3 regions of the Metallumcola ferriviriculae genome follow, and region 1 is predicted to be linked to each of the others. Evidence: riboswitches for the same ligand, from Rfam matches in the RefSeq annotation. Region 1 holds a riboswitch; each other region holds the start of a gene.
The links. Region 1 has a riboswitch for cyclic di-GMP ahead of MFMK1_RS07765 (transglutaminase-like domain-containing protein). Riboswitches for the same ligand answer to the same signal wherever they lie in the genome.
Positions count from the first base shown of each region.

Region 2: it holds a riboswitch for cyclic di-GMP, as region 1 does, so the genes downstream of both, MFMK1_RS04980 (HD-GYP domain-containing protein) here and MFMK1_RS07765 (transglutaminase-like domain-containing protein) in region 1, are expected to answer to the same signal.
Region 3: it holds a riboswitch for cyclic di-GMP, as region 1 does, so the genes downstream of both, MFMK1_RS11255 (DUF6531 domain-containing protein) here and MFMK1_RS07765 (transglutaminase-like domain-containing protein) in region 1, are expected to answer to the same signal.

Region 1 covers NZ_CP121694.1:1,546,300-1,556,769, reverse strand. Annotated here, with positions in the region: gene MFMK1_RS07775 (3-hydroxyacyl-CoA dehydrogenase/enoyl-CoA hydratase family protein) at 1-1,795, opposite strand, end outside; gene fadR (fatty acid metabolism transcriptional regulator FadR) at 1,807-2,421, opposite strand; cyclic di-GMP riboswitch class I at 2,665-2,752, shown strand; gene MFMK1_RS07765 (transglutaminase-like domain-containing protein) at 2,844-3,845, shown strand; gene MFMK1_RS07760 (sortase) at 3,842-4,489, opposite strand; gene MFMK1_RS07755 (DUF7507 domain-containing protein) at 4,582-7,020, opposite strand; gene MFMK1_RS07750 (DUF192 domain-containing protein) at 7,191-7,553, opposite strand; gene MFMK1_RS07745 (type II secretion system F family protein) at 7,587-8,525, opposite strand; gene MFMK1_RS07740 (type II secretion system F family protein) at 8,518-9,258, opposite strand; gene MFMK1_RS07735 (TadA family conjugal transfer-associated ATPase) at 9,490-10,470, opposite strand, start outside.
Region 2 covers NZ_CP121694.1:990,493-1,000,962, reverse strand. Annotated here, with positions in the region: gene MFMK1_RS05025 (aliphatic sulfonate ABC transporter substrate-binding protein) at 1-971, opposite strand, end outside; gene MFMK1_RS05020 (ABC transporter permease) at 990-1,757, opposite strand; gene MFMK1_RS05015 (ABC transporter ATP-binding protein) at 1,687-2,523, opposite strand; gene MFMK1_RS05010 (cytochrome c biogenesis CcdA family protein) at 2,767-3,444, opposite strand; gene MFMK1_RS05005 (hypothetical protein) at 3,769-4,260, shown strand; gene MFMK1_RS05000 (sensor histidine kinase) at 4,253-5,134, shown strand; gene MFMK1_RS04995 (accessory gene regulator ArgB-like protein) at 5,094-5,717, shown strand; gene MFMK1_RS04990 (cyclic lactone autoinducer peptide) at 5,717-5,848, shown strand; gene MFMK1_RS04985 (LytR/AlgR family response regulator transcription factor) at 5,861-6,586, shown strand; cyclic di-GMP riboswitch class I at 6,776-6,859, shown strand; gene MFMK1_RS04980 (HD-GYP domain-containing protein) at 6,840-7,553, shown strand; gene MFMK1_RS04975 (ATP-binding protein) at 7,762-9,066, shown strand; gene MFMK1_RS04970 (ABC transporter ATP-binding protein) at 9,146-9,829, opposite strand; gene MFMK1_RS04965 (ABC transporter permease) at 9,844-10,470, opposite strand, start outside.
Region 3 covers NZ_CP121694.1:2,249,601-2,260,070, forward strand. Annotated here, with positions in the region: gene MFMK1_RS11245 (RHS repeat-associated core domain-containing protein) at 1-832, opposite strand, end outside; gene MFMK1_RS11255 (DUF6531 domain-containing protein) at 838-3,123, opposite strand; cyclic di-GMP riboswitch class I at 3,189-3,275, opposite strand; gene MFMK1_RS11260 (AMP-binding protein) at 3,768-5,366, opposite strand; gene MFMK1_RS11265 (SDR family NAD(P)-dependent oxidoreductase) at 5,321-6,166, opposite strand; gene MFMK1_RS11270 (flavodoxin family protein) at 6,316-6,882, opposite strand; gene MFMK1_RS11275 (DUF1330 domain-containing protein) at 7,157-7,531, opposite strand; gene MFMK1_RS11280 (epoxyqueuosine reductase) at 7,562-8,626, opposite strand; gene MFMK1_RS11285 (methyl-accepting chemotaxis protein) at 8,744-10,470, opposite strand, start outside.

The DNA.
Region 1 (10,470 bases):
TTACTTCACAGCCGCCGCCTAAGGTCATAGCGAAAGGTGCCGCTACCACAGGTTTTTGGCTATATTTCAATGTCATACAGGCGTCCTGAAATCCTTTAACAATGAAGTTAATATCGTCCCAATTGTCATCCTGAGCTTCCATTAATAAAAGCATCAAGTTTGCACCGACACAGAAATTTTTGCCTTGATTACCGACTACCAACCCTTCATAGTTCTTCTCCACTTCTTCCACAGCGTAGTTAATCATCTGCACTATATCGGCACCAATGGCGTTATTAGGAGAATGGAACTCAAGACATGCAACGCCGTCGCCCATATCGATAAGGCTGGCACCGGAATTAGCCTTGATAACTTTATCTGCCTTTTTCATTTCTTTCAATTGGATGATTTCAGGCTTTTCGATAGTTGGCTTATAGCCGCCGCTCTCTAAATCGAAATAATATAACCTGCCTTCATCCTTCTTATAAAAGGACTTATACCCTTTTGCCAAGAGTTTTTCAACAAGTGGCGGCAAATCCTCTCCATCCTGCTTCATTCGCTCTACGGACTTTTCAACACCAATGGCATCCCATGTTTCGAATGGTCCCATCTTCCAATTAAAGCCCCACTTCATCGCTTTATCAATACTGACTATATCATCGGCGATCTCGGGTATCTTAGCCGCAGTGTAAAGCAGCGCTTTCTTAGCGGTCTCCCAAGCAAACTTCGCTGCTTCATCTTTACCGTATATCAGCATCTTCAACTTATCTACACTGCTTCCCGGTGCGGCTTTAGCAGCTTCCAATGAAGCGAACCCGGCCTTTTCCTTGGGCTTATAGTCCATAGAGTTGTAATCAATTTCTAAAATTTGCTTACCCTTAGGCGTTCTTTCCTTACGGTAAAACCCTTGACCGCTCTTATCGCCCAACCACTTTTTATCCACCATATCAAGCATAAATTTCGGTACGTCAAAAGCTGCCTTTTCTTCCGCGCTGTCCGTGTTTTCCACCACATTATTAGCCACATGGACAAAGGTATCCAGACCCACCATGTCTAAAGTTCGGAAAGACGCACTCTTGGGTCTACCCATAGCCGGGCCGGTGATTGCGTCAACCTGGGATATGCTCAGCCCTCTTTCTTGCATTTCCTTGGCGGTAGCAATCAAGCCATAAGTACCGATGCGGTTGGCAATAAAGTTTGGGGTGTCCTTAGCCAAGACAACACCTTTGCCGAGTACCCGCTCGCCAAAATGCATCATGAAGTCTACTACTTCCTGCTTAGTTTCCTTGGCAGGAATAATCTCTAAAAGCTTCATGTACCGCGGTGGGTTGAAGAAATGAGTTCCGAGGAAATGTTCTTTAAATTCCTGCGGCATATCCTCAATCATTGCATTGATAGAAATACCGGAAGTATTGGAACTTACGATAGTACCGGGTTTGCGGTACTCATCAACCCTGGCAAATAGTTTTTTCTTGATAGCCAAATTTTCCACTACAACCTCAATGATCCAATCAACTTCACCCAAAACCTTTAAGTCATCTTCAAAGTTACCCACATTTATTAATTCAACATCCGTCTTACTGTAGAGCGGTGCAGGCTTAGCCTTTAGTAGTGCCTGTTTACCACCGGCTGCCAGGCGATTACGTACGGCAGGACTTTCCATAGTAAGACCCTGAGACTTTTCTTTCTCTGTCAGTTCCCTGGGCACGATATCCAGCAAATATGTTGGAATACCCACATTCGCCAGGTGCGCCGCTATGGTACTACCCATTATGCCTGCTCCTAATACCGCTGCACTCTTAATCTGCATATTCATCTCAACCTCCTTTACAAGTTTCCCCTCTCACTTGCTTTGCTGTCCAATAAGCCATAAATCAATAGCTGGTAAACAATTTCTGTCATTTCTTTCAGAAAATCGGTGCAATTACAGTTAACCCAGTCTGTCACTACCTCGTCGATGGTGCCAAAAATCATTTTTCGGGCCACCACAGTAGGTATGTCCTGTTTCACAAACCCCTGTTTCTTCCCTCTATCCACCACCTCCTCGATTATGCGAAAATACTTGCGTAAATATGGAGATATCCCTTCATTAATGTCTGCATTTTGCTGTCGCAGCTCAAATTGGGTCACTATTGCTTGATCGGGATTGAACTCCATCACTTCAAAATGATAATGAATCAAGATTTTTAACGTATCATAAAACGTTGTGGTATGCTCTAAACGGCGCCTCAAATGGTAAACAAAATCAGTCATGCGCTCTTGAAAAAGTGAAACTAAGATGTCTTCCTTATTATGAAAATAAAGGTAGACCGTACCATCGCCGATACCTGCTTGCTCAGCAATTTGACTGACTCGAGATCGGTGAAAACCTTTTTGGGCAAAGACCTTTACGGCGGCCTGCAAAATCGCATCATACTTTTGCCCGCCTCTTTTTTCCTCCAAAGTAAACACCCCCATTATTACTGAATGAAGATTCATTCTGTGTCCATTATAATTAACCCTTTCAATTATTGTCAAGATAATAATGAAATTTCTGACATATTACTTTTGGACCGCCTGTACAAGTTATTCTGTTAAAGAATAATCTATGCCCCTTGAATTTTTTCCTTCTAAATTTAAGTTGATAAATTTTTTATTTAATTGTAGACAAATAAGTAGTTTATTGGTAAAATATGGACAAAGCTTGTCCGATAAAGGCAAACTTGTCGAAAGACAGGGACGCAAAGCTACGGGTCTAAAACTCATTTTGAGTTACGGCAGCCGGGCCGCCAACGACTAATATTGTTGATTTGGGTCTGTTATGGCGCCTTGCTGTGGCAGGCTTTCTTATTGGTATAAGGTCTCTATGGGGGAGAGGAAATCAAATGAATAATGCTAGATTTTTTAAAAGTGTGCTTACGCTTTCACTCGCTTTTATCATCTTAGTATTTCCTACGAGGACGGCTTTTTCTAATACCGATAATTCTGCAGATACTACTGAAACCTATGCACTGACGGTTACTGTTTGGGTGGAAAATTCCGGCGCTGAGCCTGCGCGGGATATCTCTTTAAACATCCCAACTATGGCCCAAATCAACTCACCGTACCAGAAAGTACTGTCAAGAATTTATTCAATCGAACCTATTTCTGAGACTATAACCACAAGAGGCAACAAAAAAGCCAGGCTTCAAGTTAAACGCCTGGCTGCGGGAGAGAAATTTCCTATCAAACAAACATATATTATTAAATTAATACCCTTCTCTTTATCAAAGAAAAAAGAAGAAATCAATCAAAGTACCGGTAAGCAGCTGCAAAATTATTTACAGCAGGAAGAAAAGATTGAAAGCGATTCTGATAAAATACGCCAAGTGGCAAATGCACTGAATGGCGATAGTAAACCGAAAACCACCAGTGAAACTTTAACATTTGCCAAAGCCGCCTATGATTATACGAGAGACTCTTTGCAATATAACCTTAACGCATCCTCAGCAGACAAAGGCGCACTTGCCGGCCTTAGAGAAGGCGAAGGCACTTGTGTAGAATATGCCTCCCTGTTCGTAGCATTAAATCGGGCTGCAGGTATTCCTGCCCGGATCGTTAACGGTTTTGCCCACTACTCGAAAGTTTTAGCTGATACTAGCTCTTCGTCCCGATTAGAAAAACAAAGACATCAATGGGCCGAATTCTACCTACCGGGACAAGGCTGGATACCTGTCGACCCGACCCTAGGCACTGCTACCAACAGCCGTTTTGGCTCTTTATCCGCAGGTTACTATATTATTCAGAATTACGGTGATCTGCCTATAAGCGGCAGCTATAAAGGCGGTAAATTAAATATTTCCTTTGACTATAGTATTGAAATAGATAACGTCCCTAGTACTCTCTAGTCGCCATCACCCTCTGCCTCCTGCCGAGCCCTGACGATTAAACGTCTTTTTACGGATCCCGGCGGATCGCAAGTGGTTAACGTTAAGGTATTATAGCCCATTGGCTCAATTACCGACCAGTCGTCTTTGGTAGTAGTAAATACTTTCTCGACCTGGTAGATAATATCGCGGCCTTCCCGAGAAATAGTAATCTCATCTCCGGAACCAAGTCGATCTAGGTGGTTAAACCAAGCGCCATATGTAGTACGGTGAGCTGCTATTGCTACATTTCCCGGTGCACCGGGCAGGCTGCCCTGAGGGTAAAGACCGGGCCCTTTACGCAAATCCTGCTTGCCCACCCCATCAACCACCACGGCATCTAGCTTAATTTTAGGGATGGTTAATTTAAATGGAGCATTTATTGGTTCTTCTTTTACCGGTTTACTCACTTGAAGTTCTTCCCTGCTATTTTCGCTAAACCCTTCCACCGTTGTTAATTCTTCGGGATAAACAACGGTGGGATCCTCCTCATCAACTTGCCCAGCATCAGCCATCAGCTTACTATTAAGGATTCCCTGCTGATAGTATGTATAAGTTTCTGCGGCAACAGGACTGAATACCAAAACAATGCCCACTACTATTAAAAACCGATATAACCATTTCATAAGATTCCCTCCACAAAAAAATGGGACGCCACGCCCGCCCCCCCAAGTACTGCTAAAGCGGCGAGCAAGATGGCGCCCAATTTCTTTTTAACCTAAGCTAACTGCTTTTTTCTCCGCAAGAGTAAACCTGCTCCAATCAAACTAATTCCAATTAAGACCGGCCATAAATAGCTGCCGCCGGTATTCGGCAGGTCTTTTGGCGGTTGAGCTGATGGTTGAGGCTGCTCAGGCCCAGTTGTGGGTGGTTCCGGGAAGACTTCGATTATCTGATCTTCCTCGGTGTCACTGGTCTCCTCGAGTGCTATCTTTTCATTAACTGTCACGTCAACAGTTGCCGTATCCGTATCTCCACTAGAGCATTCGATGGTGTATTCAAATTGATCGCTTCCGGACCAATCGGTTTCGGGGATAAATGTTATCGTACCGTCTTCATTTATCATTGTTTCCCCATGATTACCATAAGTTGCATCAATGACTGTTAAATAGTGCCCTCTGGAATCATCATCATTTGCTAATACGTCAATATTTATTGAGTTATTACTGTCCGTAGCTGCCTCGTTATCCACTGCAGTGGGGTTATGGCTTGAGTGGTGGTGATGACCGCCGCCACCACCGCCACTGCTGACTAGATCCACAGATGCAGTAGCATCTTTAGAAATAGTTGTTTCGTCATAATCTACTGAAGTATAAGCAGTGTTATCTAGTGTTGCTGCCTCACCGTTAAAGTCTTCCGGTTGCACCTGGTAGCTGCCGGTAAGGGTTTTACTTGCCCCTACGGCTAACTCATTAATTACTTCATTTAATCCTAACATTGCATCTGTTACAGCTATATTACTCAAGGTTACGTTGCCGGTGTTCTCCACTGTAATTGTGTAGTTTACTGTATCCCCTGCCTCTGCTTCTGTTACGTCGGCTCCTTTAGCTATTGTCAGTTCTGGATCAGCCACAAAAGTTTCTACTAAGGTTACCGTCGCGTCATCATTAACTGCTAGCTCTTCCTGCTCATAAGTGACTGATGCAGTCGCAGTATTAACCAGATTGGACGTTTCATTATTGAAGTCTGTTAACTGCACCTCGTAGCTGCCGGTAAGGGTCTCACTTGCTCCCGCAGCCAATTCGGTAACTATCTCATTCAAACTTAACATATCATCAGTTACTGCTATATTGTTCAAAGTTACATTACCGGTATTCTCCACGATGATAGTGTATGTTATTGTATCTCCTACCTCAGCCTGGGTTGGGCTGGCGTCTTTAGTTATGGTCAGTTCTGGGTCAGCCACAAAGGTTTCTACTAAGGTTACCGTCGCGTCATCATTAACTGCTAGCTCTTCCTGCTCATAAGTGACTGATGCAGTGGCAGTATTAACCAGATTGGACGTTTCATTATTGAAGTCTGTTAACTGCACCTCGTAGCTGCCGGTAAGGGTCTCACTTGCTCCCGCAGCTAATTCAACAATTACCTCATTCAAACCTAACATTGTATCTGTTACAGCTATATTGCTTAAGGTTACGTTACCGGTGTTCTCCACTGTAATTGTGTAGTTTACTGTATCCCCTGCCTCTGCTTCTATTACGTCGGCTTCTTTAACTATTGTCAAGCCAGGTTCAGCCGGCACCTGCAAATCAACGGATACGCTGGCGCTTTCAGTCAGATCTTCACCCCTTGGCGGTGTAGCGCGGACCTCTACAGTATTCATAAGGGGACCCGGCAGATCACTATCAGTCACTGGATAAGTATCGTCATGATTCCATATATCACCGGCGCCGAGGGAGCCAATGTTTATATTTAAGTCAATCTTGGAATCCACTACAGTCACATTGTCTAAATCTGTTTCACCATCGTTTGTCACCTGAATGCTGTAGTTAACAGTCTCCCCTACATTATAGCTGCTCTTATCTGCTGTCTTAGTTACACTTATTGATGGCATTTTGACTAAATCTATGGGAACATCCTGTTTACCTATACTATCCTTCACATCATTGACATAAAGATACCCCGCGTGGGCATGCAGCGAAGCACCGGGGAATTCATGTGCTCCTGAAGCAATGTAGGCCTCCCACTCCACCTCGTAATCACCTGATTTAGAAAATGATACCGTGAATTCATAACCTATGAGGTCTGTTTGGGAATTGCTATCAGTAACTATTTCATAACTAAAATTTGATGCATAAGCCTCGTCAGAAACCGATGGCGAACCTACAGTTTCAACTCCATATATTCCGCTGTCTTTATCCTGATGATCGTGAAAAACTGCAAAACGATATTTTACTCCTTCTTCCGCATTTTTAATTTCCATCCTATATGGGACCCCCTGCAATTCGCGCCAGCCTGACAAATTACCGGACCCCGAAGCCCAATCAAGACCACCTGTATTATCGTATGTCATACCTCTCAAACTAAATTGAGTACTTCCTGCATATGCTTTTTGTAACGTACCGTCCCAGATAACATAGACCAGCAATAAGCTTATAATTATGAAAACTGATAATACTTTGCTTCCTTTTCCTTTACCTAGCCCTATGGTTTTCAATATTCACACTCCCTCTTTTTTTTTTCCCCGCCGATGTGAACCTCTAAATAAACAAACTGTTAAGGTAACCCCTCCCCCTATGGTATTTTCAACATATTTACTTAAATTGAATAATTTTACATGATATAGCAAGGTTAATCTTATAAAAAAACTGCTAGCTAGTCTTTAACTTAGTTCCGTCCGAACTGTAATCTGTGTCCCTTTTCTGTACCTGTAGCCACCAAAGTCCCTGCCGGGAGTTCCAGTACTTGCCTTGTTCCTTTCCGCCCAGGCAAAAACCGCCAAGGGCCTACATCGGAAAAGGCGGCTATTACTGTCATATTTTCGTCTAAGTAAAGGACATCAATAGCGAAACACATAAAGCAAGTATGTACGCTTCGGCAGGGTGTTAGTAAGAGCCCTTCCCCATGCTCAAGACCTTTATAAGGGATTAGGCCTTTTAACCGCCTCAAGAAGGAATCTGCCTTTATTAAATCTTTCACTAGAACCCGCCCTGAACTAAGGTTAATTACCATCTCTTTAATTCCAGTCATACAGACCCCTTCCCCTTATGCTTAAGTTAACAATCACTTTCCCATATCACCTAGTACTCTCATAATATTTATAAACGCGGGACCTAGTAACACTACAAACATCGAGGGAAAGATAAAGAAAACCAAAGGAAAAAGCATTTTTATCGGCGCTTTCATTGCGCGTTCTTCAATTTGCTGCTGCCGTTTGGTTCTAATTAGATCTCCTTGCATTCTTAGTACCCCAGCTAAACTTGATCCTAACTGATCACTTTGTATAACGGCGCTAACCATTCCCTTTAGTTCCTCGATATCCACACGTCGCCCAAGGCCCTTTAGAGCTTCTTTACGAGACATACCCATTTTCATTTCGTGTAAGGTTTTATTAAATTCCTCAGCAAGCGGCCCGGGAAATTGCTGGGCTACTTTTTGCAGCGCCATATCAAACGCCAATCCAGCTTCGACACTAATCACCAACAAGTCCATTGCATCCGGTAAGCGCTTTCTAATCTGCTCCTGTCGTTGCGTAGCTGATCGCCCAAGTGAGAACCAGCTGACAAAACCCCCTAAAAAGCCAATAAGCATCGAGTGCAGTATCGCCTTAAGAAATTCAGTACCAAGTAAGGACAACAAGAACCATGAGACTACAGCGATTAAAGTAGAAATGATCACCAAAAATGCTATGAAATCAGTTGCCTTTATACCCGTTTTTCCAGCCCGTATCAGTCTATTTTGTACCGCCTGCTGCATTGCTTTCGGTGCTAGTTTACTGCTCCCATTCTTTAAAAAATTCGCCAGAGGGCCGATTAAACGTTGAAGGAAAGGCTTATCAAATACTTCTTCCTGGTCCACAGGTCGTTTTGTTTCCACCCCCCGCAGCCGATCAAGTATCTGCTTGCGGCGAAAGCTAGCAATTTGATAAATAGAATTTATTAACATCACTATTAGAAAAAAAGTGAATCCTGAAATTAGTATTAAAGAATAGTCCTTAATCATCAAAAGTCACAACCTTATGAACGATATATATACCTATTAATAATGATACCGCCGCTCCAACCAGCATCATCTTGCCGATTGGGTCAGTCAGTAGAACCTCACCAAATTCCGGGTAAAAAGTAAAAATAAATGCACCTAACAAAATAGGGAGTAAGGAGACAATTACCCCGGAAATACGCCCTTGGGCCGTCAACACCTTAATTTTTCCCCTCATTTTTATCCGCTGTTCAATTGTATAAGCAATACTGTCAAGAACCTCCGCTAAGTTTCCACCGATTTCCCGTTGAATCAAAATACCGCTGATTACCAACTCTACATCCTTGCTTTGCACTCGCTCAGACATATTTTGCAAAGACTCCTTTACACCAACTCCCAAACTATTTTCCCGTATCACCTTTTTAAATTCATCACTGAGCGGGGGTTCTATCTCTCTCGCGGCCACCCCCCATGCCTGCATCAGCGACAAACCGGAACGGAGTCCATTTGCTAATAGGACTAATCCATCTAGCAGTTGGGCCTCAAATTTTATCAAACGGTTTTTTTTCAGTAAGGCAATTACTAAAAAGGGTAACCATAGCCCTGCCAATCCCGCAATTATACTTACTATTCTGCTTGGTACAAAAACACTTGATAGTACTAGAAACAGCAAAGCTGTAATAGTGTCTAATAGGATAAATTCTTCCGGCCGCAGGGCAATGCCGGCATTTATCAAATTGTTTCCCAGCCTGGACATAAATTTAGGGCCCATTATACGAGAAAATACAGAAGCTAAATTTCCCAATATTTTAAAGCCTCTTTGTGTGCTTACAGGTAACGATGTCGTACTTTCAGTAAGTGATGTGCTCTGCACTACTTGAGCCAACTGTAATTTCGCTAGCCGCCTGTTCGAACTAGCCGCAAGGTATATTGAATTGAGTGTAAATACAATAAAAACAAACGAAAAAATTACAATGAGGTTTAACATCTAATCACCAGACTTTAAAAAGATTGAGTTGGGTACATGAACCCCAATCGACTTCAATGAAGTATAAAATCTGGGAATTACCCCGGTAGGCACGAAGTTTCCAACCACTTTTCCTTTTTCATTAAGTTCCTTTTGATGATAGAGAAATATATCCTGAAGGGTGATAATATCACCTTCCATCCCAACCACTTCCGTGATATAGGTTATTTTTCTGCTGCCGTCTTTAAGGCGGGCTTGATACACTATCAAATCTATCGCTGAAGCGATCTGCTCCCTAATGCTTCTAGCCGGCAGATCTACCCCCGCCATTAAGACCATTGTTTCTAGGCGGGAAAGACAGTCCCTTGGGGAATTAGCGTGAATAGTGGTTATGGAACCATCGTGACCGGTATTCATTGCCTGCAGCATGTCCAACGCCTCACCGCCTCTAACCTCACCAACAATTATCCTATTCGGCCTCATCCGCAATGAATTAATCACTAAATCGCGTATTGCAATCCTTCCCTTACCTTCCACATTGGCTTGGCGGGACTCCATTCGTACAACATGAGGTTGACGAAGTTGAAGTTCTGCCGCATCCTCAATAGTAACAATTCTTTCACTGGCAGGAATAAAATCAGACAGTACGTTTAAGGTAGTGGTTTTACCACTGGCTGTACCTCCTCCCACCAAAATGTTCATCTCACCCTGTACTGCTGCCTTTAACAGCAGCCCCATATTAGTAGATACTGTTCCAAAATTTATTAGGTCAGATAACTTGTAAGGGTCATCTGAAAACTTCCGGATAGTAATAGTAGGTCCATCAATGGCAAGGGGAGGAATTACCGCATTGACCCTGGAACCATCGGGCAACCGTGCATCTACCATCGGGGAACTCTCGTCAATCCGTCTCCCTAACGGTGAAATAATCCGTTCAATAACGTTACGAACATGGTCATTATCTCTAAACTGAATATCAGTCAACTCCAATAGGCCGTTTCT
Region 2 (10,470 bases), 560 kb from region 1:
TCAGTTTTTTCAAAAAAGCCCAGTTTAGCGGCTTTACTTACTAATTCGTTAAGCACCTTAGGGTCCACTTGATGAGTTATTCTTGTCCTTTGCAATGATTTCTCTATTACCGCACTGCTTAACTTTGATTTCGTGAGATTGGAAATATGGGTATTTACCACCTTCACGGCTTCTTTAGGATTTTTATTGATCTGTTCAATGCTTGCTAAATGCGCTTTTAGCAATTTCCTAACTATTTCCGGGTGCTCTTCAACAAATTGCTTGCTGGCTACCAGTAAAGCTGATGGCAGCTTTCCGTCCCAAGGCATTTCATCCCATTCCACAATCACCTTAGCACCAATCTTTTCCTCCATCAGACTCGCCCATGGTTCGGACACTGATACAGCATCAAGCTCCCCCTGTTCCATTAAGTTTATCATCAGCGCAGGTTTTTGGGTTCGATGGGCAACGTTCCCACCACTGTTTTCCATGTGAAGCCCTTCTTCCGCCATCAATGCTCTCAGTTCGATGTCGTGGGTACAGCCTAAGGCCGGTGTTGCTACCACTTTGCTGGCCAGCTCCGCAACATTGCGGACACCTGAATCTCTCGATGCAACAACCACATTCCCCCCGCTCGCAGCACCTCCTAACACTACCACATCCGCACCTTGGAGGTAGCGGTTAATAATCGGCTCGGGGCCCGCGTAACCAATATCAATCTGCCCCGTTACAATAGCATCCATCAGCAAAGACCCGTTAGGAAAAACTTGTGTCTGCACAAGGGTACTGCCTAACTCTTCCTGAAAGATTCCTTGTTCCACCCCTACTATAGCAGCTGCATGAGTAATGTTCGGGAAGTAGCCTACTCGAAGTGTGTTACTCTCCCCAGCATCTTGCTGCCCACAGCCGACAACCAGCAACATTGTGGTAATTAATATCACTAACATCATCTTTCGCCTAACCCAACTTCTTTTCTTCACAATATCCCTCACAATATCCCTCCTTTTTTATTACTTACTACCCGGCAGTTGCCCCCAGCGCCGCAGAACAGCCGTTTCCACTTTCTTGAAGACGAGATTATCAGAAACCGAACCAATGACAGCTATCATAATCATGACCGCTATAACCAGGCTCATGTTGCCAAAATCCCGTCCCCACATCAAGATTTGACCCAATCCTTTACCGGTACCTATTAATTCACCGGCCATCAGCGCCCGCCAGGAAAAGGCCCAGGCTAATCGAGTACCGGTAATCAAGTGGGGCACTGCAGCAGGCAAAACCACTTCAATGAATAAAGTAAGTCCTGACGCCCCCATTGTTCGGGCAGCCCTAATAAAAATAACTGGCACGTTTTTAATGCCCGATGCCACACTTAAGGCCATACTCCAGGTGCCGCCTAAAGTTACGACAAAAATGATGGCGGCTTCGCCCATTTGAAACCACAGCAGTGCCAGCGGCAGCCAAACAATACTGGGAACACTTTGTAAGGATAAAATTAATGAACCCAGTGTTTCATCTACCCAAGTAAAACTGGCAGTAAGAACCCCTAACATCGTACCAATTGCCACCGCCAGGCCAAAGCCTATCAAAAGGCGCCGAAAACTGACTGCCAGGGCTAAAGTGAATGTATCATCTTTAAAGCCGCTTATTAAAGTTTTGAGAACATCGTTAGGAGAAGGAAAGAGAAATGGGGGCCATATCTGCAGCCTATATACCACTTCCCAAATCCCGATCAGGATCCCAAGGAATGCTATCTTTCGAAAAGCTGTACCCATCATCTAATTCCTCCTTCGCCACTTTTTCTATTTCTACTTGAAGCAGCTCCATTATCCTATTTTCTAAGTGCACGAGGTTGGAATCATTGGCTTGACGAGGTCGCGTCGCATGAACGGAAAACTGTTTGATCACACGCCCAGGACGGGTTCCGAATACTATAATACGGTCAGAAAGACGTACGGCCTCGCGGATATTATGAGTAACGAATATAATTGTCTTTTTTGTTTCTAGAAAAATATCTTCAAGTTCCTTATGCAGCATCATTCTGGTTTGTTCATCCAATGCGCCGAATGGCTCATCCATTAGCAGCACCTGCGGGTCCATTACCAATGCTCGGGCAATAGCGACTCTTTGACGCATACCGCCGGACAATTCGTGAGGGTAGGAATACAGAAATTTACTCAGGTGGACAGTTTTTAGCATCGCTTTAGCCTTTATTTTTGCTTCTTTCTTCTCGATGCCGAGACGTTTTAGTCCGAACAGTACGTTGTCAAGGACATTCAGCCAAGGAAAAAGTGCAGCATCCTGGAAAACAACCACCCGATCTGTCCCGGGGCCCGCAACAGCCTGACCGTTAATATTAACCTGGCCTTCAGTAGGTTTCTCCAACCCGGCAATTATATTGAGCAGCGTTGATTTTCCGCAGCCGGACGGACCCAATAATGAGATGAATTCCCCCTCCCTCACTTCAAGACCAATTTTAGTTAGAACCTGCAGAGCTTGTTTCTTATCGCTAAAAATCTTGCTAACGTTTCGAATTTTAAGCATGGTAATCCTCAATCCCCTCTATTCCGATAGGAATTATATATTTTATATTGTAGTCTTCCTTTCACCAAAAAGTCAAGGCCTATTTCCACTTAAATTATCATTTTAGTATTGGATGTAATGCGGGCGCGCAAAGACCATATTGAAACAGAAACACATAAGCCCACACCCCCAAAGGAGGTGTGGGCAGCCAAGTTCCAATTTTTGCTTGTTAACAGACAAATTAACATAAAATCTTTATTGATATTAACCCGATAATCCTTTAATCAGGAAATAGATACTTAAGCCAAGCATCCCGAGCCCAATCATAGGATTAATAATCCTTACCACTCTCTTTCGGCGAAGCTTGGTGAAAATTATACCTGCCCCGCCACCTGCAAGCAGCAGCGGTATCCCGTGCCCCAAACCAAAGGAAAAAAGGTAGCCAGCACCCTCTAAAGGCCCAGCAGTGGGTATAATATATGTTGCTACTGCCAGAACTACTGGAGTGATGCAAGGTGAGGGCGTAAACGCAACAGCCGTTCCCAAGCCAACCGAACCAAATTTGCTGCCGTTCATGGCAAAGGGCGGTTTGATGTTCAATGGCATTTGATAAAACACCCAAACCCGCGGTTTTAGTAAATAAGTAACCCACTTCCACGCTCCTATTAAATAGAAACCTAATAAAAAGTATACTAGCGCCAAAACATAATGGCCTATACCCTGTATAACGTTGACAAAGCCGCTTAATGCACCTGCCCCGAGGCCAATTAATGCCAGCATCCCCGAAAAACCCAATAAAAATAGAAAAGAGTGCAGGTAATAACTTTTACTCCCACTTCCACCTACGTATCCGGCAACCAATGGAGCGACCATCAACATACATGGATTTAAGGAAGTAATTAGCCCGCCAAAGAATAACCATACCGGACCGTTAGTAACCATATCAACCAATTTAATCCCTCCAAATACTACTTTTTGTAGTATTTTATGGAACTTTTTTTGCAAAAAGACCTAGAAGCAGCCAATTCCTGCCAGGAATTTAATTCCTCAAGTTGGTAAGGGTCTAGATAGTTTGTTCTTCATTTATGTCACGTTGTCAGGTGTTGGGGAAAAAGCACCATAACATCACTGGGTAGTTTCATGAAAATGGTTAAATATGTCGGTTATGTGGTTAAATACACTTTTTTGAAAGAAAGTGTTGAAAAAAGGAGAATTAGTACAAAGTCCCTAAGTAATATATCAAATTAAATTTTAGGGGGAGTTCCTTTGGTTCATCCTATACCTTGGTATATTGCTTTAGTCGAAAGTGTGCCGGAAACGTTTCTACTGCTGTCACTAAGCTTAAGACTGTTTAATATTAAGATAACCGTTAAACAGTTGCTGCTAATTTCCTTCTTAACTGCTTTTGTCGGCTATTTGGCAAGGTTATTACCTGTTTTCTTCGGGTTACATACAATAGTTATGTTGGTGTTCGGAACCTTATTATTATACGCTTTTTCTCAGGTACCGCTTCTAAAAGGATTTATCTGTGTTATGACTGGCGCTCTGTTGACTGGTGTTACACAATTTCTAACCCTGCCGATTTTATTTAATACCTTATCAATTGACCTAGATATTACGAAAACCAATCCTTGGTGGAATTTTGGGCTGTTTATCCCCTCTGCTGTTCTTATGATTTTACTATATATAATTGTAGTTAAATTCGATTTCGTTCTCTATGACCTTAGCGAGAATATTAGGAATGAGAACCTTGAGTAAATACAGCAATTATTGGGCAATTATAATTATTTTGTTACAGACTTTTTTTATACTTATGGTAAATCATTATGTTTACATAGAAAAAAGTTTTTATGCTTTAGAACGGCTATTGCCTTATATAGATATTATTATTGCCGTTTTAACTGTGCTGATTATTTTATCAATTAAAAAACATGAGGAAAATACAAAGAAAATTACCGAAGTCAGCTTGTTGAAAGAACACCTTAGTAACATTGAAACCTTACTGACATTACTACAATCACAGAAACACGAACATACAAGACATATCCAAACTCTTCAGGCCATGATCTATCTGGGGGAAATAGAAGCGGCAGAGTCTTATCTAGAGGAGTTGGTGGAGGAATATTGGTATTTACAGGATACAATTCAAGTAGGGCACCCCGCTTTAACCGCTCTGTTAAATACTAAACAACAGGTCGGGGAAAGTAAAGGGATTGAATTTGCTTTTAACGTAAAATGTGATTTGTCCCGTCTTCATGTAAATTCTTGGGAATTATGCAGCATTTTAGGTAATCTGATAGATAACGCATTGGAGGCTGTGTTACCACTTAAAGGCAAAAAACGCGTCTCCGTAGAGATAAAAAAGGAAAATGGTTATATCAACTTTTATGTTTCCAACAGTGGAGTGACTATATCGGAAAAAAATTCGACCAAAATATTTAATGCCGGTTATACTACAAAACTTTCGGAAGCCAGAGGCTATGGCTTACATTTGGTGAAAAAATTGGTTTCAAAATACAATGGAAATATAAAAGTCATTCTAAAAGAAAAAACTACTTTTATTGTCTCCATACCAGTGAAGGGTGATAAAGGTGATAAAAAAGCTGTCCTTAGTTCTGGCGCAAGCCATTAGTCACAATATTGAAACTGATCAACAAATCGAGGTTTATGCATACGGCCTGGAAATTATTTTAGGCTCTTTCACTAAGTTAATCAGCCTGCTTATCCTTTCATACTTTTTGGGCATCAGCTGGCCAATGTTATTTGTTTTGTTATCATTTATCCCAATGCGCCTTTTTGGCGGCGGCGTACATTTGAGTACTTACCTACGATGCCTGGTTTTAGGTGTGCTGATGCTGCTGATATTAGCTCGGTTGTCACTGGTAAACGTAACTGATAATTTTCTACTCTTCTTTCTTCTCTTTGTGACGCTGGTGACTGCCCAAACAGTTTACCGCTGGGTCCCTGCAGGAACTGAAAAAAAAACCATCGTTAATCCTAAATTAAGAGCACAACAAAAGATCAAGACAATAAGAATTTTGCTGGGAATAGTAACCGCTTCCTTGATATTGTTAATGTTTGATAGAAGGCAGGAGGCCTTTGCCCTTTTAGTGGGTCTGGGTGCTAGTTCGTTGCTAATGACACCCTTCGGGTATAAACCAATTAGATTTATTGATAATTTATTAGATATACCAAATAAAGGAGGTGAAAACTAATGTTGAAAAAAATTAAAGTATGGAGCCTATCCAGTCTGGCCTCAGTAGCGCTGTTTACTGCGCTGATGGGTGTAAGTACACAAAGTTGGTGGTCACTATACGAACCCGATGTTCCTGAAGCTTTAAAGTAAAGGATTGATATTGTGTTGTTTACGGTTTTGCTTCTAGAAGATGAACACTATACAAAGAGATACCTGAAACAGATTATCCAGCAAAGTCCACTAGTATCAGAAGTTATAGCTACCTCAAGTGGGAAGGAAGCCATTGAGCTGACATACAAATATAAACCAAATGTAGCAATGTTGGATATAGAATTGAACGCAGAAGAAAACTTAAACGGAATAGATACGGCAAAAATGTTGTACAATATCTATCCAGATATGGAATTTGTTTTTATCACCGGTTATTCTAAGTATGCTATTGATTCTTTTGCGGTACATCCCTTTGAGTACATTTTAAAACCAATAAAAAAAGAAAAGATTAACGATGTGTTGTCTTCGCTTGCCCAACGCCTAAAAAGAAGAAAAGAAAAAAGTGGTAAACTAATCTTAAAAAATAAACACGGAACCTTTTTTGTTGATCCGCAAGATATTATCTTTATTGAAAAGTTAGGAAAAGAGGCATTAGTACATTCCGACTTCGATATTTGTAAAGTTCAACAGACGCTTAACGAAATGGAAACTGCCATGGATAAGGATGTTTTCTTGCGAGTACATCAATCATTCATTGTAAACAAAAAAAAGATACTAAAAGTTATTGACTTAGGCAATAGGTCTTACGAAATTGAGTTCTTGAATTATGACAAGAAGGCCTTAATGAGCAGGTATCAATTTGAAAAGCTGAAAAATGAGTTCACCCCTTCATTCTAATTGAAGGGGTGAACTTATTACTTTCATAGACTTTAGCTGGGCCGAAAGAATATCCTAAAATTAACATCCCTGTAAACAACTTGCTTTAACACCCCAGACAATTGGTTAATTAAGCACGATAGATGGTTATATGCAACCACTAGGTTGAACAGTGTTGTCGAATTTGGCAAAATATTGTTATGCATGATATTACGATAAAGGCAAACTTGTTCGAAAGACAAGGGCGCAAAGCTATGGGCCTACGGTGAAAACTATGGCTGCCGAGCTGCCGAAAGGAGCAAGTATCTTGATTCCTGTTTTACGACAACAAGCGTTTCCTGTGCCCGATTTATTCTATGTCTTAAACAAACTAAAAATTAATGAAGTAAAGGAAGCTGAATTTGACGAAACTGCTGTTAAAAGTATAGTAACGTTGATAGAAAAGATTAATAAGTACCACTTCCTAACCTTTCAACACAGTTTAAATGTTTCGCTGCTTTCCTACTTATTAGCTGCTAAATTAAAGCTTTCTCATAATGAACTAGTAAAAATTACCCTAGGAGCTTTGTTGCATGATATTGGTAAGATATATACACCAACTGCTATACTTGATAAGCCAAGCAAGCTAACACATACAGAATGGGAACTGGTAAAACTACATCCAAAGAACGGAATGCTTGCCTTAACCAAATATCCATGGGCGTCTAATATATTGCCTATTGTTGGTCAACATCACGAAAAAATGGACGGTACTGGGTACTACGGAATGAACCGGGACCAGATTTCGTTAGGTGCAAAAATTATTAGTATAGCTGACGCCTTTGATGCAATGATATCCGCAAGACCATACCAAAAAAAACGATCTTTAAAAGACTGTTTTAATGAACTTAAAAATAATAGTAATATTCAATTTGATAGTTATTTGGTTAATAAATTTATAGAGATTATCTGCATGGAAAAACCATTTAAAAAATATTCCCACCATTAAAAAATGAATACGATCCCCTGTCTAGATTTATACCAAAACACGTTGGGGCGATATCCACAGCAGAAAAATATTCCCCATTAATGCAACTTCATACTGGAAGCAATTCATCCTGGGAAAATGCCTGAAACCCCTCCCCAAGAAGCGTGCCCCCCCATAACCGTGGCAACATCTCTGGGGCCGGAAGTTAAAAATATGTTTATGGAGGATCATGCTAAAGATGGTAACCTATAAGTTTCATTATCCTCAGACTAATGAAGAACTTAAAGAATGGGAAGCTGTACTCCAAAAAACAAATATAAAACGCTTTACGGCAGAGTCATGGATACGCTGTAAAAAACTTGGTATAGACCCTGGCAACGTTAATTGTAAAATCCTGCGTGAAGAAGAACTGCGGGCGAAAAGAGATGCAAACAAAGATTTAATTGAAGCAGCAAAGCCGTATTTACAGCAACTTTCTTTAAGCTTATATGGCACTCACCATATGGTGGTACTTTCCGATAATAAAGGGTGGATTATTGACGCATATGGCACTCCCCAAAAACTGGGTGGGGAAGATACAGCTCTTTGTCTAGGAGCTAATTGGGCCGAAGAAACGATAGGAAATAACGGTCTCGGTACCGCCTTAGTTACTGGGGAACCTGTAATAGTATGCGGCGAAGACCACTATTGTTTAATATATCATTCTTATAGATGTTTGGGCGTTCCCCTCAGAAATAAAGAAGGTAGTATTATAGGTGCAATAGGTGTCACTGTTCCTGCGGAATTCCCTGACCCAATAAAACTTATATCAGCCTTAACCTCTGCCGGATCAATTGAACAGACTCTTATTGACCGCCATGCTGAGAAAGCTATAACTAAAAGTAACCTCTCAGCTTCAACGGATAAATTACTGGCAACAGCCGTACATGACTTGAAAAATCCTATGACTGTTATTAAAGGTATCAGTCAGTTGGGCGTAACAAATGCGGTCACCGAAAAAGAACGGGGATATTTCAGAGAAATTGTTGCACAAATAGACTACCTGGCGGATATGATGGAAGACGTACTGGGCTTATATAGCGAAGAAAGATTTGAAGAGGAAAACCCCAGTAACGTAGTGCAACAAGTACTTGGAGAAATAGCTTTTTTGTGCAAATACAAGGGCATAATTCTTACTAGTTCAATAGAGGGTGAAGCTCTTGCTACGCTGCAGGTTAAAGCCTTTAAAAGAGCAATCTACAATCTGCTTTTAAATGCTGTGCAAGTGTTAGATTCCGGAGGAAAATTATTTGTTTCTACCAGCTTTCTGAATAATGAATTTTCGATTAAAATTGAAGACAATGGGCCAGGAATTTCAGAGAATATTCAAGGAACCCTTTTCGAGCCCTTTGTTTATGAGCGGCAGGGCGGCAACGGCTTGGGTCTCTACATGGTTCAAGTGACAATAAAGAAACATGGCGGAAAGATTTGGTTTGAAACAGACCATGATAAGGGTACAATTTTCTTTATAAAACTTCCTGCCACTTCAAAATAATAAGAAGCACGTGAATGGAGCTTGATGCCCTTGGTATGGCCCACATTTAGTTTAGCAAAAACGCTGCAGCCACGCCCGGTTACCCAGACATAATTATCTTATTAACCGCCCCAATCCGCAAAATTTTACCGTGTTCTAATTCAATTCGCCGCTGGGCAAGCTGCCCCATTTTAGGATCATGAGTCACCATTACAATAGTATGTCCTTCCTGGTGAAGCTTTTTAAATAAGTCTATCACAATCTGCTCATTGACCTTATCAAGGTTCCCGGTAGGTTCATCTGCCAAGATAATGTCCGGGTAATTAATCAGTGCTCGAGCGATGCAGACCCGCTGTTGCTCACCACCAGACAGCTGTTTTGGTAGGTGCTGCGCCCTTTCCACCAACCCGACCCTTTGCAAGGCCTTCAGTGCCTCCTTTTCATCAGGTATGCTGTGATAATATTGTGCAAGCATAATGTTTTCCACAGCAGTAAGGTGCGGCACCAGATGAAACTGCTGAAAAACCAATCCTATCTTTTCCCGCCGCAGTTTAGTTAACTGCCGAGGCGTTAATTTACCCGTTTCAATCCCATTGATACGGACGCCGCCCTGGGTCGGAACGTCCATACAACCGATCACATTCATCATGGTAGTCTTTCCAGAACCGGAAGGGCCCATCACCGCTACCCATTCTCCCTCATCAACATTGACACTGACATCATCCAAGGCATGAACAGAAGCATATATCTTGGATACATTACTTAAAGACAAAATTGGATCCATTTTCCTCCTCCTTCTTAATCACCTTTCAACACTACCGCCGGCTGCACTGCGATTGCCTTTCTAATAGGTAATAGACTTGCTGAGCAGCTTAACAATACTGCTGTCCCCAGCACTACAGGCATCACCTGCCAGCGAACTGTCACTCCTGACGAAAAAACACTATAGCCGATGGCCTGCGCCAGCGCCAGTCCAAGCAGCCAACCAAGAAAACCACCCACCACTCCAAGAATAATGCTTTCACCAAAAAACTCTTTCATTATCGACACATTGTCAGCACCTAGTGCCTTTTTAAGGGCAATTTCCTGCCGCCTTTCCAGCACCATAGCCATAGCCGTACTGGCTAAACATAATAAAGTAGAGACTAAAATAACTATCACTAGCAAGTATACCAAGGCACTAATTCTTTCCAAAATATTACCTTCCGCCTGAGAAATCTTTCTAATAGGCCTTGCGTCATAAGTTTTAGAGTCAGAATTATTCACAGCCCATTTTTCCACCCACTGGGCATCTGCAAGGATACTCCCATACGCAATATTTACTTGACCAGGTAAGCCAAAAAGTCCTTCGGCCATCTCCATATCCATGAATAGCTGGTTATCTTCTATCGCGCCAGTACTTAAGATACCGGAAATTTCTAGTGC
Region 3 (10,470 bases), 700 kb from region 1:
GGTCATAGTGGTAATTGGTGCTGTTACCCAGGGCATCGGTTACCTTAGTCAGGTTATTCCTGAAATCATAGCTGTATTGAGTGGTGTTACCCAGGGGGTTTGTCACTCCCGCTACATTTCCGGCAGCATCATAATCGTATTCGGTCACTGCTCCCAAGGCGTTGACGCTTTTTACAACTTGACCCAAGGCATCATACTGCAGCTTACTGACATTACCCAGGGCATCCTCCACCCTGACGGGATTTCCCAGTAAATCGTAGCTGTATTTGGTAATAGCGCTTTCCGGACCGGTCTCCCGGGTGACATTACCCATGAAATCATAGCGGTAGCTGCGGCTGTATCCCCGGGGGTCGGTCTCTTTAATGAGGCGGCCCAGGGGGTCATACTGAAAACTCGTTACATTGCCCACGGGGTCTACCTGCCCGGTCACTTCTCCCAGCTCGTTGTAGCGAAACTGTGTCGTCCTGTTGGCCGGCTCGGTAACAGTGACCAGCCTGTTGGCCAAATCGTAGCTGTAGGTGGTATTGTTTCCTTCGGGGTCCATTACCCGGATCAGGTTACCCCGGGAATCATAGTAGTAATGGGTGGTGCTGCCGTTTCTATCAGTGAGGCGGGTTATCTCTCCCCGGGAATTGTAGCGAAATGTTATGCTGCTGCCACTGGCGTCAGTCACTTCAGTGAGCATTCCTGTCTTATCATAGCTGTAGGTGGTGGTGTTTCCCTTGGCATCAGTTATCTGGGAAATGTCGCCTCTGAAGTTATAGCGGTAGATGGTGACATTCCCCTCCGGGTCGGTTATTTCAGATGTCCTGTTGGCATAGTCGTAGTTTATGCTGGTTACGTAACCCCGTCGGTCACTTTCACCATGTTTCCTAAGGCATCATATTCGTAAGTTATTTCTCCCCCGGCAGGGTCTATCTTTTTCACCAGGCGGCCGGCGGCATCATACTGGTAGGTGGTAGTATTTCCGAGGGCGTCGGTTACTTTAGTCAGGTTCCCCATAGCATCGTAGCGGTAATGGATTTTATTCCCCTTGGGATTGGTGACGGTGGTTAGCCGGTCAAACTGGTCATATTCAAAGGAGACCACACCGCCGTCGGGATTGATTACTTGGCTGCGGTTACCGTCGGCAGTATACTCCACTTTAGTAACGTGGCCGCCGGGCTCGGTGGTTTCTATTACCCGGCCCCGCTTGTCATACTTGAAGCTAAATGCGCTGCCTGAGCTGTCCATTACTGTCTCTACCAGCCCGCCCTGATTATAGCTGTAGGTCTTAGTGCCGCCGTCGGGGGCTGTCACCCGTTCCAGGCGCCCCAGGGCATTGTACTTGAAGCTGTAGCTGTTACCTTTGGCATCGATAATGGATGTCACCTTACCGGCGGCATTGTAGGTGTAGGTAGTGGTATTGCCCAGCACGTCGGTAACTGACTTAATGCGTCCCATTTCATCATACAGAAAAGAAGTCGTTTCGCCTCCGGGGTCAGTGCGAGATGTCATCCGGCCCATGCTGTCGTAGCTGAAGTTGGTCACCTCTCCTTTGGCATTGGTAACCGATATCAGGTTTCCGGCATCATCGTATGTATAACGGGTGGTGTTCCCCCTGGCATCGTTTGCCGTCAGCCGGTTACCGCCACTGTCGTAAGTATAGGTAACGGTATTGCCCAGGGCATCGGTTCTGGAGGTAAGGTTTCCGGCATCATCATAGGTAAACGTTACCTGGGAACCGTCGGGGTTAATCACCCTAGTGAGCTTATCAAATTTGTCCTCATAGAAATACCGGCTTGTCTTGCCGTCGGAATAGATTATCTTAGTTTTTCTGTACTTATCGTCATATTCGTACCGGGTGGTATTGCCGTCCTGGTCGGTGACAGCAGTGCGTTCTCCCTGCTCATTGTAGGTATAGGTCTTTATCCGGCCCAGGTTGTCTTTTTCCTTGATAATCTTTTTATCGGCATTCCAGTAGACTTTTTTCTCCAGGCCCCTGGCATCGGTGATTAAGGCATAGCTGAGGTCGCCTTCGGTGCCGTAGCTGAAGCTTTTTACAAGACTATTATCTGCTCTTTTGATGTGGCTAACTTTTCCCTGGCTGTTATACTGGTATTTAAAAGTCCTGCCCGCTTTGTCGGTAAAGGAGGTCAACCGGTGGCTTGAGTCGTAACTAAAGCTCTTACTGCTGCCGTCGGGGTAGGTAACTTTTTTCAGGTTCTGGGAACTATCATACTGGTATTTAGCCCGCCGGCCTGCAGGGTCGGTAATGCTTTTTACTAGGCCGCCTTGGGCCTCTACGTCCAGTACCCTGCCGGCGGTGTCGGTGATAGTATCAAGGGCCCCGTTTTGGTCATACTCAAAGCTCATGGCATGTCCCTGGGGACCGGTGAGGGACAGGAGCCTTCCGGCATCGGCCGCCTGGCTGCGCCAGGAGGCTTGATAGCCGTTGTATAGGTAGCTAAAGCCGTTTTTATCCTCAACCGTATATGTACCGTCTGCATTCCTGGTCAGGGTGGAGCCGCTGCCGCCCTTTTGGGTATATGTACCCTGATCCAGGGGATAGTAAATCAGCGGGTCCCCGTCATAGGAATCGACGATTAAGTCGGGATCGTCCTTGGTAAACTCGTAGCTGCGGTGCTGCCCGTCACCACGAAACTCCATGATGACAAAGTTCTGGTACATGCCCAGGTGCTGGTCAAAGGCGAGGTTCCAGCCGTAACCCAGCATTCCCTTGATCCCTTCCTGGCGCATATATGTACGGCTTATCCGCGGCGAAAAGCCTGAAGACGGGTAAGCGATATCGCTTTCACTGAGGGTGAGTATCCCGGTCACCGGGTCCACGTAGCCAAAGTCGGCATCACTTTTATTTACCGTGCCTAAATTCAAAGACGAAAAGCTTGGTGCTACGGAGGCCGGGTCTGGAAGTCCCTTTCCCGGGGGAGAAAGCATTTCCTCCCACCCTGCCAGACCCGTGAGTTCGTAGGGGTCAAACACAGGTGGTATTGAGCTTTGCTCTCTAATTGATGCTGGAATACTGCCTGCAGCCAGTGCCGGTGTAACCGTACCGGTAAACAGGATGGTTACTGCCAGAATTACAGAAAGGTATCGAACAAATTTTTTACTCTTTAGTCTCATTGACATCCCCTCCAAAAAAATACCGTGCCAAGGGATTACCTTGGCACGGTAAGAATAGACGCTGCCTTGGCAACCCGGCGATCGTAGCCTGATTCGGCCTTAGACCCGTAGTTTTGCGTCCCCCGCTTTCACGGGGTTTGCCTTTTTCTGGTATTTTATTCGATTGTTCTACTACGCTTCGATATATTTCCTTTTTTTTCCTGCTTTTTACAAATATTTTTTTGAATATTTTAGTAATTTAGTCTCCGTCCCAGCATATACCTCCTCCTAATGGCATAAAAAAACGGACTAGTAAAACCAGTCCAGGGCTTTTATTTAGGATACTAAAAAAATATCCAATCGCCCAAGTGAAAATATCATGAACATTTCTGCTGACCATCTGCCTAACCCCTTAATCTTTGTCAACAACTCCAACACTTCTTTATCGGACAGATCGTGCATGCTCTTAAAGTTTTATTTACCACTTAGAACAGTGTCTGATAGGTACTTTGTATACGAAATCTTTTGCCTGGATAGCCACATTGACCTTAATTTATCGTCTTGAATTACACCTCTTTACTAAACAAAAAGTATAATTCCATTATACCTGCTACTACAATTTCTAAAGAGGTAGCTGGTATGCAGGTTTAATTAATCCTGCTGGCTTAGAAACTTTTCTCACTAAACTTGAGTTGCTTTTTATCAAGTTTCCCCACGGGTGTATAAGGCATATCATCAACGAATGCTATGTCTTTTGGCATTTGAAACCTTGCAACTCTGGGGCCTAACCACTGGAAAAGTTCCTCTTTTGTTACGGTAGCATTTGCTGCGGGAAGCACGAATGCTTTTAACCTCTGCCCAAACTTTTCATCACTAACCCCAATAACTGCAGCTTCTTCTACTTCAGGGTGGTTTAAAAGTATTTGTTCAAGTTCAATTGGGTAAACATTTTCACCGGCTGAAACAACCATATCATCCACTCTTCCACAAAGATAATAATGGCCACGACTATCTTTATAACCTAAATCACCTGTTTCCAACCAACAGTTATTTTGGTTACTCATCGACCACCTATTTTTGATGCAGAATTGGCCTACCTCACCTGCTTCTACTTCATTTTTGTGCTGGTCCAATACTTTTAACCGAACCCCGTCTATTTTTTTACCAATTGTCTCAGCTGAATAGGATAGATCTTGTGGTGTTGCTATCACATTTAGTCCAGCTTCCGAAGTGCCATAGAGATTGTATAAGACACTACCCAATTTGTTCATAGTCTCACCTACAAGTCTCGGATTCAGTTGTGCACCTCCTGAGGCTATACAGGCAAGGGAATTTAAGTCTTCGACGTTATTATTTAACATCTTGTCTATCATTAGTGGCACTACGGTTACAACTTCAACATTGTGTTCCCGAATCAGTGAACATGCTCTTTGGGCATCAAATCCATTACTGATGACAATTTTTCTTCCCAAAGCAATAAGTACAAATAATATACCTACACCGTAGCCGTGATAAATAGGAGTGGCAATATAAGCGGTGCGATAATTTAGCAGCTTCAGCCTGGTTATTAGGGCTAAGAATGGATTTAGGAAGTTTAGAAGAGACGGTTTATATGGGGCTGCTTTGGGATCTCCCGTGGTCCCGCCCGTTAGTATTACAAGTTTACCGGGTGAAGAACGTTTGATTTCTTGTTGTTCACTTACTGAATTAAGCAAATTGCTTATTGCCGGCAGGTCGGTATGGTAACTTAAAACTACCCCGTTAGCATAGTCTGACTGCTTAACTAAGGAGTCCAATTGGAAATCATATATAAGCAAGTTAAAATCATATCGCTTTATTAAGTTGTTAAACTGGTGCTTACTAATTTCTGCGTTAAGTAAGTATACATCTACTCCCAGCAAAGATAACGCAAATATGGCTTTAATCAACGAAGCATGGTTTTTACACATAATGCCTACTTTATTACCGCTGCTAAGCTGATATCTTTCATTAAATATAGCGGAAAGCTTTTTCGACTGCAATAATAACTGCTGATAATTTAAGGTTTCATGGTCATCCACCACTGCAACCTTATCAGAGTATACCCTTTCTGCAAAAGACAGCAGGGGCATTAAGTTTATCCCGTATTTGTGAATGGCAGCTATTAAGCTATACAACCCCAATGGAGAAAATAATTTAACTCTGAATAAAACATATATAAGTTTAAATACCTGCAATATCACTTCCCCCTTTTTCTTAGAATAGTGGGAATGGATAATTCCCATACCCCTCTAAGAAACACTGAGGCAATACGGCCAAAAATTAACCACCATGGCATATACCTCTTCCGTTGAGTATACATTGCTTTGCCAATGATTTTGGCCACATGGTTCGGACACATGACAGGCATCTTTTGGTAAGCCGCTGTCGGCTTAATCATGGGTGTATTTACTAGCGGAAGGTAGATAGATGTGGTTGATATTCCAGCAGCGTTCAATTCAGGCCCAGCAGATTGATACCACGTATCAAACGCCGCCTTGGAAGCCTGGTAAGCAGCCCAATAGGGGAAGGGTATTAGCAATACATTAATAGTAGATATATTGATGATCTGGCCTTGATTTTTTCTAAGCATCGGAATTATAGACAATAGCAGTTGAACAGGTGCAAAATAATTGATAGCCATAGTTCGAGTGAAGTCGTGAAACCGGTCCAGCGAGTCGTTAATTGATCGCCGGATAGATATGCCTGCATTGTTTACTACTATGTCTATACCGTTAGGCATCTGGTGAATAAATTTTAGCAAGCCCTCCATCTCTTCCATGTTTCTTAGGTCAGCCCTATAAATACTCACTCTGGCAGTTTTCTTTTCTATCTCATTTTTAATTGTTAAAAGTTTTTCCTCTGTTCTAGCAACTAAGAGTAAACGGGTATTGGTGTCTGCCAGAAGATAAGCTAATTTCTCCCCTATACCGGAGCTTGCACCTGTGATTAAAACAGTCTTCTCGTCTAAACTGTTCCTAAGTTTCTTTTGGTTCAAATACGTAGGCGGAAACAATATGTTTTCTAGAATGTTATTTTTTTGCATAGTAGCCCCTTTACATGTGCGCTTTTCTTAAGAACTATTTCAGGACGAGCCCCTACCTCGCCCTGATAAATAACGGATTCTTTTTATATGCTTTCCAAAGATTATTCCTCCCTTAGCGTCGCATTATGGACAAGTCCTTCCCAACACTATTAATGATTAATAGGCATTGACTTTACTACCATCTTCTCAGCAGCTAGACGGATAGTATCAAGCTTATAATCCCTATTTTTACGGGTTATTCCTATTAAGTCAAATCTCTCAGACCGCATATGTCCGAACAACCTTTCCATGGATGAAAGACATGTAAGAGTGCCGTTACCAGTACCACCGGCAGCTGCTACGGCAATATACGGTTTATTTGCTGTTTTATTGTTCCCTTCTCTATTACTTGCCTCGCACCGTCGTAAACGGTCTGTAAACATCTTAGCGGATTCACTCATTTCTCCCCAGTATACAGGTGTAACCATTACGTAGCCATCCGCTTCATCTACAAATTTATGCAAATCCTGAAAATCGTCTTGTACTTTGCATCGATGCTCTTTGAGGCAGTTTCCCCAGCCGTTACCACAGGCCTGGCATTGAGAAATTTCCAGGTCATTTAACCGTACCATTCTGACATTTCCGCCGGCCGCCTCCACTCCCTGCTTAGCTGCTTCGGCACAGGCGGCAGTCAGACCATTCTTATTGGGACTAGCAGTGATAATCAGTACTTTCATGTATATATTTCCCCCTTACTTTTTGTGATCTATATTTACTTCAAAGGATGTGTACTCTTTACCTGTCTTTCTCTTATCTTTATAGTTCTCTATCGCCGGTATAATTTCGCCCGGAGGTCGTATTTTTAAAGGAACAATATGGGAAACATTATGCTTCATCAAAAGAATCTTGGTGTGCAGCCCTCAGCATGCATCTAAAAAAAATTTTGTGATAAAGTAAAGGTCTGTGAGTTTGCCACAAACCTTTCCAAAATACATTCACATTTTCTGAAAACTATATTTTACGCAAATCCATTCCTTGAGTAGCGTAGAGAACAGCACGCTCCAGTGCTTCCTGACGATGAACATGAGCTCTTTTATATTCCTCACTCCTGATCATATTCAGAAAATCTTTCCGCGATGGATACTCCACAAGCAAAACGGAATCCCACCGATCTTCGCCGGTCAATAATTCATGTGTTTGCCCTGCAAAAATAATTCGCCCACCCAAATCGGTGATCATTTTGGTCACAACTGCGGCATACCTCGCGTATGCTTCTTCGCCGCCGTCATCCTTAAATTTCAGTAAATTAAGCATCACCACCGGTTCTTCGTTCGGGTTATCTTTAAATTCCTTGTAATCTTTGTCATTGATATCCAGCTTACCCACTAATTTCTACCCCCTTTTTAGTAATGGCTGTTAAGCGAATGCCAAGGCCGTTTCTACTTCTTCCATTATTGTTTTATTAGATTCACTAACAAAACTACGCAAAGCCTTTTTAGCCTCATGACCACCGATGCGGCCTAAAGCCCATGCACACATCCCCTGCACCCTTTCATCGTTATTTTCTGAATAAGCCTTAACTAGTTGCGGTATATAGCTTGGGTCGCGGCTATTGCCTAATGCCCGAGCCGCATTCATTTTCCAGCGCCAGATTTCTTTTGGTGGCACGTAAAACATATGCGGCCATATCTTAGTTTTAAAATAATTCATATCCATATGAAGCAGTTTTATGAGATCAAAGTCATCTTTCATGGCTGCCACTTTTTCGTTAACCGGAAGCTTTTCCGCTAACCACGGCTGATTACGGGGACATATGTTTTGGCATCTATCGCAACCATAAATCCACATGCCCATGGGCTCCCTAAATTCCAACGGCGTTATTTCTTCCCCATAATAAGTTAAAAAAGATATGCACCTGCGTGGGTCCAATTTCCTTGGAGCAAGGAGTGCCTGGGTAGGACAAGCGACTATACAAGCATTTCTACACCAATCCGGACAACCTATGGTTATTGTGGGATTATCCGGCTCAAATTCTTGATTTGTAATTATTGCAATGGGTAAAGTCCAAGAGCTTTGCTTGGCGGCCTTACGCGAATAAAACAAACAATTCTTGCCAAAGGTACCTAAACCCGCTCGGGCCGCTGCCAATCTGTGGGGTATGTTAAATGGCACTTTAGACTCAACCCCGTGATCACGTAAAAACCCTCTAAAAGCTTTTATTCGCAGGAAAAGACCATCCTTAGTAACCCGGTCATCATCCAAATAGCAACGGCCAAAAGTATTCTCCATGGCTTTTGGGAACGATTTGTTAAAGTAGTTCTCCATCAATACGACAATCGATTTACCCTCAGGGTACACCCTTTTGGGGTCTACACCGTTTATTAAATCCAAACCTTTTACAGCGGTCCAATCATATAATGCTTTACGCGAGGCCAACACTTCTACTTGGGATTTAAATATTGCCGCAGTGGTAAATCCCACATCTTCAAACCCCAATTCAAAGACCTTGTTAATAATGTCTGATTTTTTTACAACTTTAAACACTCCCTTACAGAAAATGACTGTGATGCAAACACAAGACGGTTAGGTTGACTGGTTCTAAACTTTGAATTTACCAATAGTCTGTGTTAGCTTATCTGACAGTCCGACCAATTCGTCGGCATTGACAATCAATCCGTTTATTGAAGTATTTTGGTGTTCCGTGGACGACGCCACCTCGTGACTGGCTTCTGCAGCCTGTACACTACCTTGACGAACTTCTTTCATAACCATTTCAATGTTGGTTATTTCCCCGGAAGCTATTTCCGCTGCTTTGTGGACCGCATTGACTGCTTGCACCATATCGCTAATTACCTGGTTTATCCCCTCAAACTGGGCACCCGCTCGCTCCACAACCTCTCCGCCTTGTTTTACCTGTTCCATACTACCGTACATCACGTCAACGACTTTCCCTGTACCACTTTGGATATTAGTTACCAATGAGGAAATTTCGTGTGCAGCTTTCGCCGATTGCTCCGCCAATTTGCGTACTTCCTCAGCAACAACCGCAAATCCACGCCCTTGGTTTCCGGCCCGAGCGGCTTCAATTGCAGCATTCAACGCCAGTAAGTTGGTCTGTTCTGCAATATCACCAATAGTGGAAATAATCTTTCCTATTTCTATGGAATACTGATTCAACTCCTGAAGGCCTTTTGATGTTTCAGAAGTGGATTGATAAATAGCATGCATTTGATGCCGCATATCTATTACGCTTTCATTGCCTAATTTTGTAGAATCTCTCGCCTGGTCGGCAAGGGTCACCGTATCGGTAATTTTAGTGACAACCTCACCCATTGCAGTCGTTATTTCCAAAACAACCGTTTCTGATTGTTCTACCTGATTCTGTTGCTCTTCAGCACCCGCTGAAAGTTCTTCGGCGGAGGCAGCCACCTGTTGAATAGCACTTCCTAGGGCAGTGCTTGTTCCCGAAAGCTGGCTCCCTGATTGTACTAAATGGGTTGAAGCTGTAGAAACATCTAAGATTACCTTCTTTAAACTCTGAGTCATAATTTTAAAAGCTCTTGTAAGTTGGCCAATCTCGTCGCTACCAATCACCTGTAGATTTTCTTCGGCAGTAAGGTTACCCTGACTAATCTCATTGGCAACCGCGGTTAGGCTTTTCAAAGGAGTAGAAATGGAGCGAGCTTGAATCAAAGCAATGACGATAACAGCCAACACCGACACCACTAGGGAGCTAACCAAAGCATAAACAGTAGCTTGGATAACTTTGTCACTTTCTGCTTCCGCTTCCGCAATATTCTTTTCCAACAGGGCTGTCAGTTTTTTAGAAAGCTCGCTAATCCTATCTTTTAATGACCCCAAGGTCATACTAAATATCCGGTTTTGCATATTAACATTATTGCTGTTACGCCAGGCAGGCAGCATTTGTTCTTCCAATGCTTTATTAAAATCAGAATCATACTGCAATATTCTGTTAAGCAAATAATTCTCATTTTCTCCCAAGCTTTGGTGCGTCATTTGCTCTGTAATTACAAGTAATCTCTTCTCAACAGGTTCAATTTTATCAAGTGACTTTTCGTTATTGGTAATCAGCAGGTCTGCTGCAAGTATGTATTTCTCATTGACTAGAGATACCATCTCCTCAACTGATGCCAGATTACGATACTGGGCATCCTTGTGCTCTTGGCTTTGTTGTAACCTATCCAAATTACTCCAGGTGTAATACACTGCCCCGGCAAAAACAACAACTACTAACAAATAGCCCAAAACCAATTTTGTGGCTATTTTTGTTTTTTTATTATTTAAATTCTTATCTTCGGTCTCGG